DNA from 4 places in the Bradyrhizobium sp. WD16 genome. Region 2 is predicted to be linked to each of the others. Evidence: riboswitches for the same ligand, from Rfam matches in the RefSeq annotation. Region 2 holds a riboswitch; each other region holds the start of a gene.
What was found. Region 2 has a riboswitch for cobalamin ahead of DB459_RS07160 (TonB-dependent siderophore receptor). Riboswitches for the same ligand answer to the same signal wherever they lie in the genome.
Positions count from the first base shown of each region.

Region 1: another riboswitch for cobalamin. It lies ahead of DB459_RS12200 (DUF1636 domain-containing protein); the one in region 2 lies ahead of DB459_RS07160 (TonB-dependent siderophore receptor).
Region 3: another riboswitch for cobalamin. It lies ahead of DB459_RS05635 (TonB-dependent receptor); the one in region 2 lies ahead of DB459_RS07160 (TonB-dependent siderophore receptor).
Region 4: another riboswitch for cobalamin. It lies ahead of DB459_RS12255 (ribonucleoside-diphosphate reductase subunit alpha); the one in region 2 lies ahead of DB459_RS07160 (TonB-dependent siderophore receptor).

Region 1 covers NZ_CP028908.1:2,635,916-2,640,053, forward strand. The annotation lists gene cobN (cobaltochelatase subunit CobN) at 1-567, opposite strand, end outside; gene cobW (cobalamin biosynthesis protein CobW) at 572-1,630, opposite strand; gene DB459_RS12200 (DUF1636 domain-containing protein) at 1,627-2,025, opposite strand; cobalamin riboswitch at 2,151-2,357, opposite strand; gene DB459_RS12205 (bifunctional diguanylate cyclase/phosphodiesterase) at 2,767-4,138, shown strand, end outside.
Region 2 covers NZ_CP028908.1:1,539,294-1,543,431, forward strand. The annotation lists gene DB459_RS07155 (ABC transporter substrate-binding protein) at 345-1,361, opposite strand; cobalamin riboswitch at 1,936-2,138, shown strand; gene DB459_RS07160 (TonB-dependent siderophore receptor) at 2,315-4,138, shown strand, end outside.
Region 3 covers NZ_CP028908.1:1,206,547-1,210,684, reverse strand. The annotation lists gene DB459_RS05640 (iron ABC transporter permease) at 1-530, opposite strand, end outside; gene DB459_RS05635 (TonB-dependent receptor) at 713-2,848, opposite strand; cobalamin riboswitch at 2,952-3,180, opposite strand; gene DB459_RS05630 (Lrp/AsnC family transcriptional regulator) at 3,826-4,138, opposite strand, start outside.
Region 4 covers NZ_CP028908.1:2,651,047-2,655,184, forward strand. The annotation lists gene DB459_RS12255 (ribonucleoside-diphosphate reductase subunit alpha) at 1-2,104, opposite strand, end outside; cobalamin riboswitch at 2,221-2,437, opposite strand; gene DB459_RS12260 (hypothetical protein) at 2,625-2,984, shown strand; partial or broken gene DB459_RS12265 (HNH endonuclease) at 3,038-3,139, opposite strand; gene DB459_RS12270 (MBL fold metallo-hydrolase) at 3,205-4,138, opposite strand, start outside.

The sequences.
Region 1 (4,138 bases), 1.1 Mb from region 2:
GCCGCTCGTCCGCATGCCGGGGATGTCGTGGATCCCGAACGCAGGCATCGGCACCAGCGGGCCGATGTTCGCTTCGGCGAGGCCGGCGGCAGCGGCGGCGAGCCGCAATGCCGAGGTGGTGTTGTCGAGGCCGCCTTCGCGCAGATAGCCGTCGAGTTCGGTCAGCAGCCGCGGCTGTGCCGTCGAGAGTGCCGCGAGCCGCGGATCGGGACGGCCGTCGCCGGGCAGCAGCGCCAGGATGGTGCCGGCGCCGCGGCAGGCCGCGGCGAGCTCCTCGGCGCCGTAGCGCCAGTAATCGAGTCCGCCGATCAGGCGCACCACGACGACCTTGGCCGCGGCGATCACCTGCTCGACATAGAGGTCCACCGACATCGGATGGCGCAGGCGCGACAGGTTGGCGAGCCGCAGCGACGGGCGGTCGGCGCCGAGCCGCGACCAGGCGGCGGCCGCCGCCGCGAGATCGGTGTCCGAGAACGACAGCAGCACCATGTCGGCCGGGCTCTGGCCGAGATCTTCGGCGACCTCGGCTTCGTCCAGCGTATGCTGCTCCCGGACCAGCAGATGCATGAGGTCAGCCCAACGCTCCGGCCTCGATCACCCCGGCCGCGATGCCGGCGCGGTCGAGACCGTTGCGGCCGATGACCACGAGGTGCCCGTGGCGCGGCTCGCCGGCATTCCAGGGACGATCGAAATGATGGCGGAAGCGGGCGCCGACGCCTTGCAGCTCGAGGCGCAGCGGCCGGCCGGCGACGGCGACAAAGCCCTTGATGCGCAGGATGTCGTGCTGCTCGACGACGCTCTTGAGCCGCTCGACGAGGCTCTCCGGTCTTGCAATCTCCGGCATGGCCACCACGAAGCTCTCGAAATCGTCGTGCTCGTGGTCCGGCGCGTCGTCGTGATGCGACGGCCGGGCGGCGAGATCGGCTTCGGCCGCGGCGTTGAGACCGAACAGCGTGGCGAGGTCGATCTTGCTCTCGCGCGCCGCGACCACCTTGACGGCGCGCGGCAGCCTGGCGGCGATCTCGCGGGCGAGCGCCTCGACCTGTTCCGGCGCGAGCAGGTCGGTCTTGTTCAGGATGACGAGATCGGCGGCGAAGAGCTGGTCCTCGTAGACCTCGGCCAGCGGATTGTCGTGGTCGAGGGTCTCGATCTCCGCGCGCTGGGTGGCGACGGCGGCCGGATCGTCGGCGAAGCGCCCGGCGGCGACGGCGGGGCCGTCGATCACCGCGACGACGCCGTCGACCGTCAGCCGCGACCGCAGCGATGGCCAGCTGAACGCCTTGAGCAGCGGCTTGGGCAGCGCCAGGCCCGAGGTTTCGATCAGGATGTGCTCGGGCGGCTGCGGCCGCTCCATCAGCGCTTCGATGGCCGGGACGAACTCGTCGGCCACGGTGCAGCACAGGCAGCCATTGGCGAGTTCGACGATGTCGGTCTCGGCGCAGGCCTGGAGGCCGCAGCTCCTGATGGTCTCGCCGTCGACGCCCCGGCTGCCGAATTCGTTGACGATCACGGCGAGCCGCCGTCCGGCGGCGCCCTCCATGATATGGCGCAGCAGCGTGGTCTTGCCGGCGCCGAGGAAGCCGGTGATGATCGTCACCGGCGTTTTCGTGGCGTGGAGTTTGTCGGTCATGAGGCTCCGTCCGGTGGCGGCGTGAGCGGGGGAAAGCGGCCGAGCATGGCGTCCTGCAGCGAGGCCGGCCGCCGGGAGGGCAGCACCGCACCCGATTTCGAGTCGCGGTAGATGCGCAGGTAGGTCAGCACGTCATTGAGCTTGCTGTCGTCGAGGTGACCGAGCAGGTAGCTCCATTTGCCGGGCGTGGAGACGGCGGCCGCGCAGCCGCGCTGGCAGGAGACGAGGCAGGTCACTTCCTTCAGCTCGATCCAGTCGCCGTCGCCGCGCTCGCGCAAGGCGCGGGCGAATTGCTGATGGAGTCGCCGCCCGGCCGGCGCCATGCCGTCGCGCTCGGCTTCCCCGGCGCGGCAGGTGACGCAGACATGCAGGCTGACGGTCTGGCCTTCGGCCATCGGCGGACTTTCCCAAATGGCCTGGCGTCAAACGCCTGAGGCCGGATCAGTGGGACGCCGACTGCCCCTGGGGATCAGGGTGAGGTGTAAGATACACAGCCGCCACCGGGGCGCCCCGCCCGGTACCGCAGTCTTCCTTTGATGGCAGGTCTCCTGGCTCGCGGATCAGTCGCGTTCGTCCGTCTTCCCAGGAGCGAACTCCCAGTGACCATGAGACAAAACGCTTTCCGCTTACAGTTGCGGGGGCAGCCGCCGCCTTGGAGCCGATTGGCTCCTCACGGTGTTCCCTCTTTAACCATCCTCACGGACGGACCATCGGCCGGCACTATGATCTGCGGGGACGGTCGATGTCAATCAGGCGGCCCCACCGGGCGGATTGACCAGGTGGCGCATGCCATCGAAGCGCGCAGCTTCTCGGCAGGCCTGCAGCCCGTCTCGACGCCATCGGCGCAATCGGGAGCGTGCGATGCTTTGATGTCGCAGGACGGTCGGGCAGGTCATCGTATGATCTGGATGATGTGCGTGCCGCCGGCCGCGCGCTTGACGATCATCGATTCGCGATCGATCCCGCGCCCTTGTGGTGACAACGCTTAGCGCGTTCATCCTTTGTTATCGATGTCAGAACTTGGACGCCTCGAGGCGATACAACCAGTGCTGGCAATCTCCCGGAATTTATAGTTCATCAAAGCTTTGTCGCGATTTTGTTCCCGAAGCCGCCAGGTCGGCGCTGCGGGATCGGGGATGCCGGGGTATCTGAGCTCCTATTTATCGAGGCTGTTCGCCGGCGATCTGGCGGCCTTCGGCGGACCGCCGACGGACGAGACGGTCGCCGGCCATATTCGGGCCGAACAGGTCTCGCTGGTGCTTCGCTATTCGCCCGGCATCATGCTGGCCAACGCCTGCAACGCGGCGGTGCTGGCCATCGCCCTGTGGCCCTCGCCGGACCGATTCCCTGCCCTGGTCTGGGCTGCTGTCGTCGGTTGCGGCACGCTCATCGTCGGACTGAAGGCCTTTTCGTCGCGACGGATCGCCAAGCCGCAGTTCGTCTCCCGCGGCACCATGCACCGGCTGGTGCGCAATGCGTTCATTCTCGGCCTCGCCTGGGCGGTCGTGCCGGCGGCGTTCTTCGCCGACGCCTCGAACGGCGGCCAGATCGTGATCACCTGCCTTTGTGCCGGAATGCTGGCGGGCGGCGCGCTCGCTTTTGCCACGATCCCGGTGGCAGCGATTGCGTTCACGACGCCGATCTTTCTGGGGACGGCGATCTGCATCGGCGGCGCCGGCGATTTCGTCTACCTGCTGGTCGCCATCCTGGTCGTGGTTTATGGATCCGTGCTGCTGCGCGGCATCTTCGCCAACGCGTTCGAATTCACCCAACGCCTCATCTCCCAGCTCGAAGCCGAGAAGATCGTCCGGCGGGACGCCCTGACGCATCTGCCGAACCGCTTCGCCTTCAACGAAAGCCTTGAAGGCGCGTTGCGCCGGCAGGCGCGCTCGGGCGAGGAGTTCGCCATCCTCCTGCTCGATCTCGATCGCTTCAAGGAGGTGAACGACAGGTTCGGTCACCCGGCGGGAGACGAATATCTCGTCCAGGTCGCGGCGCGGCTGCAGCGATGCACCCGGGAGAACGAACACGTCGCCCGCATCGGCGGCGACGAATTCGCGCTGATCATGGCCAATCTGACGGCGGCGGAGGAAGCCTTCGAAATCGCCGAGCGTTTCGTCGCGACCTTCGCCGATCCGTTCCTCATCGATGGCTGTGAGATCATCGGCGCCACCAGCATCGGAATCGTGCTGGCGCCGCGCGACGGCAATACGTCCCACGACCTGTTCAAACGAGCCGACGTCGCGCTCTATCGCGCCAAGAAGGCGGGCCCTGGAACCGTCTGCTTCTTCGAGGCCGCCGACGACAGGTCGGCGCGGGATCGCAGGGCACTGCAACGCGATCTCGAAGGGGCGATCGAAAGAAACGAGCTGTTTCTCGTCTATCAGCCGTTTCTCGACCTCCGCGAAGACCGCGTCACCGGCTTCGAGGCGCTGCTGCGCTGGCGGCATCCCGAACGCGGGCTGGTGCCGCCAAGCGAGTTCATCCCGATCGCCGAGGAGACCGGAC
Region 2 (4,138 bases):
TCAGATCCAAAACCGCACTAGAATCATAATCATGCTAGTGTGGCGTCTCGCAATTACCTACCGCCTTTGCGGCGAACCTCTCGTAGGCAATTGCGAGACATAAGCCACACTAGCACTTTGATTTTGCTAGTGTCCTTATGTCTCCGAATGACCGTGCGAGCGTGAGGCAAATGGGGCGGTAATTCGGAGACAGGACACTAGTGTCCCTTTGGTTCTAACGTTCGTAGAAGTGCTCGCTGCAAGGAAATACGAACGCTAGAACCGGGACACTAGAGCCCCGAATCCGAAGTTCGCTTCATTCTCAGCGCGCTACGTCCATCAGAATGCGCCGGTCAGCGATCGCGTCACTGCGTTGCCAGCTTGGCCGCGCCGTTGGCGAGGATCTCGCTGAAGCTGGTGTCCCAGAACCTTGCGACTTCGACCCGGGTGTCGAGAACGCCGAGCTTGAGGAAGGTGTCGGCGACCTTTTGATGGGTATCGGGTATATCCGGTGTCACGCCGACGAGCGAAAAGTCGGTGCTGCGATGGGCGAACTGATCGAGGATATCGTCGAGCGGCAAATGCGTTTCGGCCACTTGTGCCGCGGCGTAGACCGGGAAATTCTTGTTGGCAAAGGCATAGGCGCGCTGGATCCGGAGCAAAAGGTCGGCCATGGCCGCATGACGCAAGGCGTCGTCGATGGCCTTCGGGTTGGCATAGACCGGGAAATTTCCGGAAAGATAGCCAACGCCGGTCTTCAGGAGGCGCGCTCCCTGCCTGGATATGGCGAGCTGACCATTGTAACCGTAGATCGCCCAGGCATCGAGCTTACCGGAGGTGAAGGCCGAATAGCCGTCGGACGGCGTCAGGTTGATGGCGTCGATGTCGTTGAAGGAAAGGCCGACCTCCTCGAGCTGCTTGGACAGGAAATAGTGGGCGGTCGTTGCGCGCACGTAACCGACCTTCCTGCCCTTGAGATCCGCGATCGAACGTATCGGCGAATCCTTGGCAGCGACGGTGACCTGGGTGTTGAGGTCCTCGTGCGACACAGCGATGAAGCGCACATTGGCATTTTGGCGGGCGGCGAACATTGCAGGAATTTCGCTGCCCGAACCGAGATCGAGGGCATCGCTGTTGAGCGCCTCGATGTGCAGGACGCCGTTGTTGAGCTCCTTCCAGTCGATCTTGTATGGCGTCTTGTCTTCCCCGGCGGCCCGAAGCAGGGCGCGCCAACCGCCCTTGTAATGGGCCACGCGCAGCGTGACCCCGCCGAGATCGCTATCCGAGCCTCGCCTGGTTTGCGCTCCTGCGCTGCCGGCGACGAGGCCTCCCGCAAGCACGCTGAGCAGGGAACGACGGGAGACGAAAAACGGGCTGGTCACGGCGGCTCCTGTTGAGCAGGTCTCGATGCTTCCACCATAAAATGTATGGATGTCACGGACTATTCTGTTTTTCGGCGGTCGCACGAAATGAGTATTCCAACTTTTGCGACAGACGCGCTGTCTGTCGGATGTTCATCGCCGGAGGCGTGAGCAGTCGAGGCCGTCGGTACCAGTCGATTCGACAGTGATGCTTCGAAGCGAATGCCGAGATTCGTACGCTGGCAGTCTCTGAAGCGGAGGCATGCTGGTGCCGCCGCCCGGCACCACTGTGCGCTACCGCCCAACATCGGCCGGCACGGCCATGCCGGCTTGAAGGCGACGAGGCTGATTTGAATCCTTGCCTCTGTATGCTGTTAGCCCATTGGCGCGTCGGGGCTCATGGCGCAATTCGAGAAAAGTAGAAGGCTTCCTCTGACCACGCCGATTGTCCGAATTTCTCCGACCGATTGCCCCGACGCAAGACGGCACGACCGTCCGCTGACGACCCCAAACCTGGTTGGCTGAACAAACAAATGATGGCGCCATCTCAGCCGCGCTGCTGGCGGCGGCTGCATTTGACTCCCAGCGCGACATAGCTTTAGATATTCGGGACGGTTCCTCATTATTGGGGATGAAAAGGGAATGCGGTGCAAGGAAGCTTGCTCGATTCCGCAGCTGCCCCCGCAACTGTAAGCGGCGAACCTTGTGTCACGAGCCACTGGGCGACTCGGCCCCGGGAAGGCGACGCAAGGTAACGACCCGCGAGCCAGGAGACCTGCCGTCAGCCGTGGTCACACGCGAAAATGTCGGTCGGGGAGTACAGACATTGCTTCACTGAAGGTTGTCGGCCTAAAGGTGAAACTTGGCTCGCTGTGACGTGCCACTGACGTCATACCGAGGTCCGAACCTTGTCTTCTGCCACCACCGGCGACCCGCGCCGCAATTTCCTGTTTGCATCCGGCTTTCTCGTCTCCATGCTCGCGCTTGACGTCTCTGCCGCGCAGGGACAGCAGCTTCCCTCTTCCAGTCAGCTGCCGCCTATCGAGGTCTCTCCGCCGGCGACCCAAAATCGAACGGGGACAAAGCGGAGCCGCGATTCGGGATCGCGCCCGCGCCCGGCAGCACCAATCGGAGCGACATCCAACGCCACCGAGCAGAAGGAAGACGCCCGAAACGCGGTGCAGACGCCGCTCAACACCGGAACCGTTGCCGAAAGCGCTTCGCGACTGGGCTTGAGCGCGCGCGAGGTTCCCGCGACCATCGAAGTGATCGGGCAACAGACCATCGGCGACCGCGGCTATCGAACAGTAACGGAAGTGGCGCAGGGCGCGGTCGGCGTGACGTCGGGCGATAATCCCGCCGAGCCGTCAGCCTTCTCAATGCGCGGCTTTACCAACAGCCAGATCAATGTGCTCTACAATGGCATCAAGGTCGGCCCTCAGAACATGACGTCTCGGTTCATGGACACGGCCAATCTGGAAAGCGTCGAATTCCTGAAAGGACCCGCTTCTCTTATGTCAGGAGAAGGCGCGAGTGGCGGCGCCGTCAATTTCGTGACGAAACAACCGCACACCGGCCCGATCCGGAACGAGGCGCTCTTCTCATACGACTCACTATCGTCCTTCCGCAGTTACTACGGCTCAGGCGGAAGCACCAACATTCAGGGACTGGACTACCGGTTCGATATCAGCCGGTCGTCGCTAAGCGGCTTTGTCGACGATACGAACACCGGGTTACTGGATGTGTCAGGTCGACTGAACTACCGCCTATCGGACAATTTCAAGATCTGGGGGGCCATCGAGTACAAGGAAGACCGGTCGAAGGCCTACTGGGGCGCACCGCTGGTCTCTGCCGCATTCAGCGGCCCCCATGCCACGACCGGCATCGTCTCCGGAAGCTACGTCTCGAACTACAATGGTTCGAATCTCGGGCCCGTCACGATCGATGACCGCACCTTCACGACCAATTACAACGTACTCGACAACCATACCGATGCAAAGGAGCTGTGGCTTCGTGGCGGTTTCGAGCTCACTGTTGCGCCGAATCTGACACTGAAGAGCCAAGTCTATGGTTACGGCGCGGAACGTGAGTGGTTCAACAACGAGGTGGAAGCATTCAACGCCAGTCTGAACCTGGTCGATCGAGAGCGGTTCTTCGTGGCGCACAACCAGAAACTGGCGGGAAGCATCACCGATTTGACGTGGGACTCCGACATCGCGGGCTTGGGAAACCGATTGGTGGCAACCTTTGCGGCGAGCGGCCTCGACTTCGTCCGCCCGGGCGCGGCCAATTTCCCGCACGACCTGGTCACGCTGGTCGATCCGATCAGGGGATACTACGGGCCTCTGACGACGCAGCAGCAGACCGCAAGGATCGACAATGAGTCACTGTCAGTAGAAGACCGCCTGAAGATCACGCGAACATTCGCGCTCGTTGGCGGCTTGCGGCTGGAGCATATCGGGCTCGACCGAAATTCGACCGATGTCAACGGCGCGGAGAAGGCGGGCTTTCCGTTCTCAAAATCCTGGACGCCGCTGACGGGCCGGATCGGCTATACTTGGGAAGCCATCCCCGGCCTGACCTTCTTCAGCCAATATGCCACCGGTGCGGACGTCTCGGCGAACAACACCTTCCTGCTCGGGCCGCGCCAGCCGCTCGATTTGACCACGTCCCGCACCTATGAGACGGGCGTCAAGCACCTGTTCTGGGACAACAGGGCGGAATGGTCCTTCTCCTTATTCGACGTCTTGCGAAAGAACGTCTATGCAGCGGCCGGTGGAATGCAGCTCAACATCGCC
Region 3 (4,138 bases), 330 kb from region 2:
TCCAGCGCGGCGAAGGGATTCGGCGACAGGTTCATCACCAGCGCGGTGAGGGCGCCGGCGAAGCTCGAGATCGCCAGCCCGGCAAGGATCAGGAGCAGGAGGCCGGCATTGCGGCCGGCGATCGCCAGCAGCACGAAGACCGAGACGAAGGCCATGGCAATGGCGGCGAGCGGCAGCGTGAAGGAGCGCACGTCGGCAAGGCCGAGCGCGATCATCAGCACGGCGCCGAAAGCCGCCGATTGCGGTGCGCCGAACAGCGAGGGCGAGGCCAGCGGATTGCGCAGCAGGCCCTGCAGCGCCGCGCCGGCGAGGCCGAGCATGCCGCCGATGGCGAGCGCGAGGATGGTGCGCGGCAGGCGGATCTCGCGGACGATGATCGCCTTGATGTCGCTGCCGTCGCCGAGCAGCCCGGCGAGAACGGCCTCCGGCGATAGCCGCACCGGACCGATGCCAAGCGAGACGATCGCAAGGGTGGTCGCGAGCGTGGCGAGCAGGAGGCTGGCGGTGAGCGGCGAGAGGCGGGTGGTCATGGGAGGGTGGGGGCCAAGGTGATCTTTAGACCACTTTCGTCATGTCCGGCCTGATGCCGGGCATCGATGCCTTTGCAGCGATTGATCAAGGCAGGACGTCGATGGCCGGGACATGCCCGGCCACGACGATGTGCGTGATGCAGAGACTGAGCCAGGAATTCGGCCAAATTGCCTTGCCTCCTTCAGAATGTCGCCCCGGCCTTCACCATATAGGTGCGGCCCGGAAGCGGATAGGCGTTGAACACGCCCCGGGTCGTCGCGCTGGCGATGGCGTAGTCGTAATAGGCGACGTTGAACAGATTGTTGATGCCGGCCGACCAGAAGTAGCGCTCATAGGCCCCGCTCAGCTTGACGTCCACGGTGGCATTGGCCGGGATCTTCGGCTGGAGGTTCTGCTGATCGTTGTCCATGCGGCGGCTCGACCAGGCCCGCAACGTGGCGTCGAACACCAGATACTTGTCGAAGATGTCCCAGCTGACGCCGGCGCTGCCGGAATAGCGCGACACCAGCGGCACGTCGCTGCCGGCATATTGGCCTTCGCGGAACACGGCGCGGGTATAGGTGAAGCCGCCGCGTAGTTGCAGGCTGTCATTGATGCGATAGCTGGCGCTGGTCTCGCTGCCGTAACGGCGGGTCGGGTCGAGGTTGTAGTTGTAGAAGCTGACCGGATTGTAATGGATCTCGTTGGTCAGCTCCATGTCGTAGACGCTGGATTGCATCTCGAAGCGACCGGCGTTGACGCGCAGGCCGGTCTCGACGTCATACGAGGTCTGGGTCTTGATGTCGAAATTGTTGGCCACCGGGTTGAAGAAGGCGTCGAACATCGGCCCGGAACTGACCCGCTCGTCGACATTGGGCGTGCGGAAGGCGCTGGCAGCGCGGGCGAAGCCGGTGAACACCTCGTTGAAGCGATGTTCGAGGCCGCCGAGGACGGCGGTGTTGGTCTGCGCCTGATCGAGCGGCAGTTGCTGGGCGTCACCGAAGTAATTCGGCGCGGTCGGATCGAGCGTGTCGCGCGCGGTCACCAGGGTGCGCTGGATGCGGCCACCCAAAGTCAGGTCGGTGGTCGGCAGAACACTCACGGTCTGCTGGTAATAGGCCGCGAGGGTCTGCTGGCCGAGATCATAGACGTGGACCGGTGCGGAGCTGCGATATTGCGAGCGGCTGGAATGGTAGGTCGCGTCGTGGAAGTCGACCCCGGTCAGAACGGTGGAGGGCAGGCCGAACAGGACCGATTTGATCGACAGCCGAGGTGTCAACGACCAGGTGCTGAGGTGACTGTCGCTGAAGCTCGCGTTGAAGCTCGACAGCGGCACGTCGCCGAAGAAGGCGGATTGCTGTTTCTTGACGCGGACACCGCCGTCGACGATCAGGTCGACGCCGTCCCGCAAGGTCGTGGTGAATCCGGCGGTGGCATTGATGCCCTGCTTGTCGCCATGGTCGAACGGTGTCGAGGAGCCGCGCGGATCGGTCGCGATCTGGCTGGCTCCGGTGGTGGGATCGACCCGGCGTCCGCCGGGAAAGCCGATGTGCTGGTTGTCGCCGGCGAGGTTCAGGAAGGCGGTGAAGTCCGGCGTCGTGTAGCGGAGGTCGCCGACGCCGTTGACCTGGTTGATGGCGTTGTTGGTGCGCCAGCCGCCCGATGAAAAGACATTGCCAAAGGCCGACGAGGACCACGGCCCCTGATTGACGGCGGCGGAGACCACGCCCTGGCGCTGGTTGAAGGAGCCGGTGCCGGCTTCCGCCTTCATGCTCGCCGGCGGACCATCGACGGCGGTCTTGGTGACGATGTTGATGACGCCGCCGACGGCGTTGTCGCCATAGAGCACCGCGCCGGAATTGCCGCGGGTGATCTCGATGCGTTCGATGGAATCGCGCGGGATGGTCGAGAAGTCGACCCCCATGAGGTCGAGGTCGTTGACGCGGCGGCCGTTGATCAGGACCAGGGTGTTGGCGCTGGCGAAGGCGCCGAAGCCACGCAGGTCGACCGCGGTGTAGGCGCCGTTGGCGATGCCGAAGGTGGACTGCACCTGCACGCCGGGGGTCTGGGCGATGATGTCCTGCAGCGACTGCGCCGGCGAGCGTGCGATCTCGGCGGCGGAGATGACCGTGCTCGAGGCGCCGACGATGGTGTTGGTGGCGCTGTCGAGCCGGCTTGCGGCGACCGTGATCGCCGGCAGTGGGGTGGCCTGCTGGGCGTCGGCCGCGGTGGCGATGAGAACGGGGATTGCAGGGCAGGATGCAAGACAGGACACAAGACAGCTGGTGGCGAGCCAGCGGGTGCGGCGAGTCCCTGCGGAAACAAAGACGGCGGGCATGAATGGCCTCGGTTGACGTCGGTGGCACGTCACCGCGACCGAGGTTCATGACGCAGGATGCGTCGATGAAACCAATGCCTGTACTCCCCGACCGACATTGCCGCGTGTGACCACGATCGACGGCAGGTCTCCTGGCTCGCGGGTCATCACCTGATGTCGCCTTCCCGGGACCGAATTTCCCAGTGGCGCTGGACAGCAGGCTCGTCGCTGACAGTTGCGGGGGCAGCTGCGGAATCGGACACCCTGACCTCGCCTGCGGCGAGCTTGTCTGGTGGTGTCCCCACCGCATTCCCTTTTGATCCCCGAAGGGAACCGTCGAATCGACGTTAGGGTTTGTTAACGACGGGAGTCAAGGCGACGGCCTGTTGTGCCGGAATGCGACGTTCGTGCTCGCTCCGTTAACGATCAGAACGCGGGTGGAACGAACCGGGCCCGAATCGGCGAACAGCGATTCGCGCAGGCGAAGCCGTGCGCCATGTGGTGCTGCCTGTGCGAGACAGACACAAGATGGCGATGAGGCGTGTGATCTGTGTTGTGAGACGCGTTAACACCACTGTGCCAGCGGAGGACGTCGGTCGTCGTGCCGTTAACTTCTCGAACACCGGTGGAACGAAGCGGGTCCGAATCAGCGAAATGCGATTCGCGCAGCGCGCAGCATGCTCGATGTGGTGCGTACACCGAGAGAGAAGCACAAGATGGCAGCGGCGCCTGATCGCGTGGCGCTCATCAGTGGTTAACGCGTGCCTCGTCCGCCTGTGATGAATGGGCGTTACCGGCATCGTCCCACAATGCGACGCATGTTCCGTGTCGCGTTAATCTTTCGAACAGTCGAGGAACGAAGCAGGGACGAATCGGCGAGAAGTGATTCGCGTTCGTTGAGTCATGCTCGATGTGGTGCCCGCACCCGTCGCGAGACACAAAATGGGTTCGGCAACTCGGCCGGCGATCGCACAACAGGTTAACGCGCGAGCGTGTCCTCATCCGGCTTTGCCGATCGGCAGCCGGCGCGTCGTCTTGAGGCAGTCGAGCACGATCGAGGAGCGCACATGGGCGACGCTCTCGTGCGGCATCAGCACGTTGTTGACGATGTCGGACAGGCTCTTGAGATCGCGCAGGGCGATCTTGAGCAGATAGTCGGCGTCGCCGGTCAGGGCATAGGCCTCCTGGATCGCATCGACCCGCCGCACCAGGTCGCGGAAGCGCTTGGCGTTGTTGGGCGAGTGGGTGGCGAGGGTGATCTGCACCAGGGCGATGACGTTGAAGCCCAGCGCATCGGCGGAGAGATCGGCG
Region 4 (4,138 bases), 1.1 Mb from region 2:
ACGACGCCTCGACCGCGTGGAACGAGATCGCTTCCATGCTGAGGTCGGCGAAAGCCACCGCTGCATCGGACGCAACTGGGATGCGCTGGACTTGAAGCGCCTCCTGGAAGCCCATTAGGCCAAGTCCGATCGGCCGGTGACGCATGTTGGAGCGGCGCGCCTCCGGGATCGTGTAGAAATTGATGTCGATGACGTTATCGAGCATTCGGACCGCAGTCGTCACCGTCCGCCTCAGCTTGGCCTGGTCGAGGCCGTCAGGCCCGACATGGCTGAGCATGTTGACGGAGCCGAGATTGCAGACCGCGACCTCATCGGCCGAGGTGTTCAGCGTGATCTCGGTGCAGAGGTTGGAGGAATGGACCACACCCATGTGACGCTGCGGCGAACGCAGGTTGCAGGGGTCCTTGAAGGTGATCCAGGGATGGCCGGTCTCGAACAGCATGGTCAGCATGCGGCGCCAGAGGTCGGTCGCGCGCACAGTCTTGAAGATACGCATGCCGCCGGCTCTCGCCTTGGCTTCATAGGCCTCGTAGGCTGCCTTGAATGCCTCGCCGTACAGATCGTGCAAATCGGGCGTCTCGTCAGGCGAGAACAGCGTCCATTCTCTGTCGGAATCGATGCGCTGCATGAACAGGTCCGGCACCCAGTTGGCGGTGTTCATGTCATGAGTGCGGCGGCGGTCGTCGCCGGTGTTCTTGCGCAGGTCGAGGAATTCCTCGATGTCGACGTGCCAGGTCTCGAGGTAGGCACAAACCGCGCCCTTGCGCTTGCCGCCCTGGTTGACGGCGATCGCGGTGTCGTTGGCGACCTTCAGGAACGGAATGATGCCCTGGCTTTCGCCGTTGGTGCCCTTGATGTGCGCGCCGAGGCCGCGGACCGGCGTCCAGTCGTTGCCGAGGCCACCGGAATACTTTGCGAGCAGCGCATTATCCTTGATCGACTTGAAGATGCCGTCGAGGTCGTCCGAAACGGTGGTGAGGAAGCAGGACGACAATTGCGGGCGCAGCGTACCCGAATTGAACAGCGTCGGCGTCGAGGCCATGAAATCGAACGACGACAGGAGATCGTAGAATTCGATCGCCTTGGCTTCGCGGTCGATTTCGCGCACCGCCAGCCCCATCGCCACGCGCATGAAGAAGGCTTGCGGCAATTCGATCCGCTTGCCGTGAACGTGCAGGAAGTAGCGATCGTAGAGCGTCTGGAGGCCGAGGAATTGGAAGTTCAGGTCGCGCTCGGGCTTCAGAGCGGCCGAGATCCTGCTGAGATCGAAGCGGGCCAGTTCGGGATCGAGCAGTTCGGCGGCGATGCCGGTCTTCACATAGGCCGGGAAATAGTCGGCATAGCGCGTCGCCATATCGGCCTGCGAGGCGGATGTCGGCATGCCGTGGACGTAGGACAGCACCTCGCCGCGCAGCTTGTCCAGCAGCAGACGTGCACTGACATAGGTGTAGTTTGGCTCCTGCTCGACCAGCGTGCGCGCGGCCATGATCGATGCCAGCGTCAGCTCGTCCTGGCTGATGCCGTCGTAGAGATTACGAGTGGTCTCGGCGAGCACGGGAGCCGCAGAGACACCGTCAAGGCTGGCGCAGGCTTCGCCGATGATCAGCGCGAGCTGCTTGGTGTCGAGACCGACGCGCGAACCGTCGGCCAACGTGACGTGCAGGGCTGGCGTGGCGGCAGGCGCCGGCTGTGCGGCCGCTTCCTCGGCGCGCTGGCGCGACCGCTCTTCGCGGTACAGCACATAGGCGCGCGCGACCTTGTGGTTCTCGCTGCGCATCAAGGCGAGTTCGACCTGGTCCTGGACGTCCTCGATATGGAAGGTGCGCCCCTCGCCTGCACGTCGCATCAGGGTTGCGACGACCTCGGCCACCAATTGCTCGACGCTCTCATGGAAGCGGCGCGACGCAGCGGCGCTCGAGCCCTCCACCGCGAGGAAAGCCTTGGTCATCGCCACCGCAATCTTCGCGGAGTCGAACGGCGTGACCTTGCCGTTGCGTCGGATGATCTGCATGGCAGGCTCGCTGGGAACGGCAGCAAGCGATTCCGGACGCAACTGGATAATGGGAGCGGAGGTGGCCTCCGCGTGGTGCAGGTTTGAAGACATCAAGGGCCCCGTGATGCGCGCGTTGTGTTTGAGCGGGGCAAAGGAGGACGCTGCAGAAGCGCCGACGAGAGAATGCCGACGGCGCATGCAAGCGACCGCCGGGACACCCCGCCCGTGGACGTTCAGTTTGTCGCGGCAGGTCTCCTGGCTCGCAGGTCGTCGCTCGCTTCCTGTCTTCCCGGCGCCTTAAGCCAGTGACATTCGTTCGGAAACAGCTCGCTGCTGACAGTTGCGGGGGCAGCGCCGGAATTCCGCGCCTTCGCACGGTTCACCGGCTTCCCTCTTAGCCACTAAATCTTGCGATCCAGCGGAACCGTGACGTCCATATATGGTGATATTCGCGATGAAGTGTCAACGATTCGTTAAGGGTCTAAGATCCCTTTCCCTGTGGAATGCGGGGGGTCCCTGCCGGCCTAGACTAGATGCTTTCGAGACGACTCGATGTCGGCTGTTCCGAGACATGTCGGCCGTTTATCAGGTCGTTAAGGAACACGCTGGTGCAAGGCTCAGGGACACTCCGATGCCGCGGCATCTTTGCCTTGCTGAGCACCCGGGAGGCTTGCAGACGATTCATGCGGAATACGAGCGCTTCATCGACGAACTTCGATCAGTAACCGCCGATCTGTCGTACGGCCCGGCCACGGTCGCTGCCGGAATAGGGGCAACGGTCGAGCGCCTTCGCGGGATTGCGAGGCGCGCCACCATGTTGCTCACCAAGTTCGACGATGTCGAGCTCTTCTTCCGGCCTGTGACGCTGCAGGCCGTCTGCGAACACATCGATTCGCTGCGCGCGCCCACGCTCCGTCCCCCGCCGCCATCACCGCGCGGGGTCTACCAAAAACACCATGGCCGCTCCGGTATCGCTCCGAAGCGGCCATAACGTGTGAGCGGTTCTTGCTTGCCTCAGCGGCTTCGACGGTTAGGCCGTCGCACCTACGGATCGAGCTCGGTGTCCCAGTAGAGATAGTCGAGCCAGCTGTCGTGCAGGTAGTTCGGCGGGAACAGCCGGCCGTTGCGATGGAGCTGGGCGCATGTCGACGTTCAGGGGGTCAGAAGCGAGTCGATGCCCGGAACGGAGCGCCGACACGCTGCTGAGTGTTTCACACGACCATCAGGTCCTTTGCGACGATGATCTTGCCCTTGAAGTATTTCGCCGCCGGCTCGCGCCAGACGTCGTCCGTGATGCTGTCGAGCGGGGGCGTGAGATGCGACAGGACCAGCGTTTTGACGCCCGCTTCCTGCGCGATACGACCGACGTCCTCCGACGGCGTGTGGTCGGCCTTCATATGCGCCATGAAGGCGTCGAACTTGACCGGCCGCCCCTTGGCGATCGCTTCTTTGATGTAATTCTCGACGGCTGGAACATACATGGTCTCGTGCACGAGCACGTCGGCGCCCTTGGCCATGACCGCGACAGCTTCCAGCGGCACAGTGTCGCCGGAAAAGGCGATCGAACGATCCTTGAAATCGAACCGATAGCCGAGCGCCGGCTTCACCGGCGGATGCTGGACGACCACCGAAGAGACCTTGACGTTATCGTCCTGCGTCACCGGGCCGGCGCTGGAGATTTCCTTCACATCGACCGCAGTGAGCGGCTTCATGTTGAAGTCCTCAGCCCAGAAATCGACCGTCTGCTTGTAGGCGCGCAGGAAGTCCTCGGTCATCTGCTTGAGCGGCGGCGGACCGAAGGCGCGAATGTCGAGCGGCAGACCCTGGATCCAGCCGACGACCAGCAGCGGACCGTATTCGATATTGTGGTCGGGGTGCTGATGGGTGATGAAGATAGACCGGAGCGCACTGAACGGGATGCCGGTGCGTGCGTATTGATCCGTGACCCCCATGCCGCAATCGACCACATAGGCCGAACCGTTGCTGACCATGACGTGCGAGGTCATCTGCCGCGAGCGGCCGGGCACCGGGCCTGCGCCGGTCCCGAGCAGCACCAGCTTGGTGCCCTTGGCGTCTTTCAGTGCGGCCTGGGCCTGTTGTGGCGTCCAGTGCGTGGCGGCCGTCTTTGCGGCCGCCGGCGAGGCC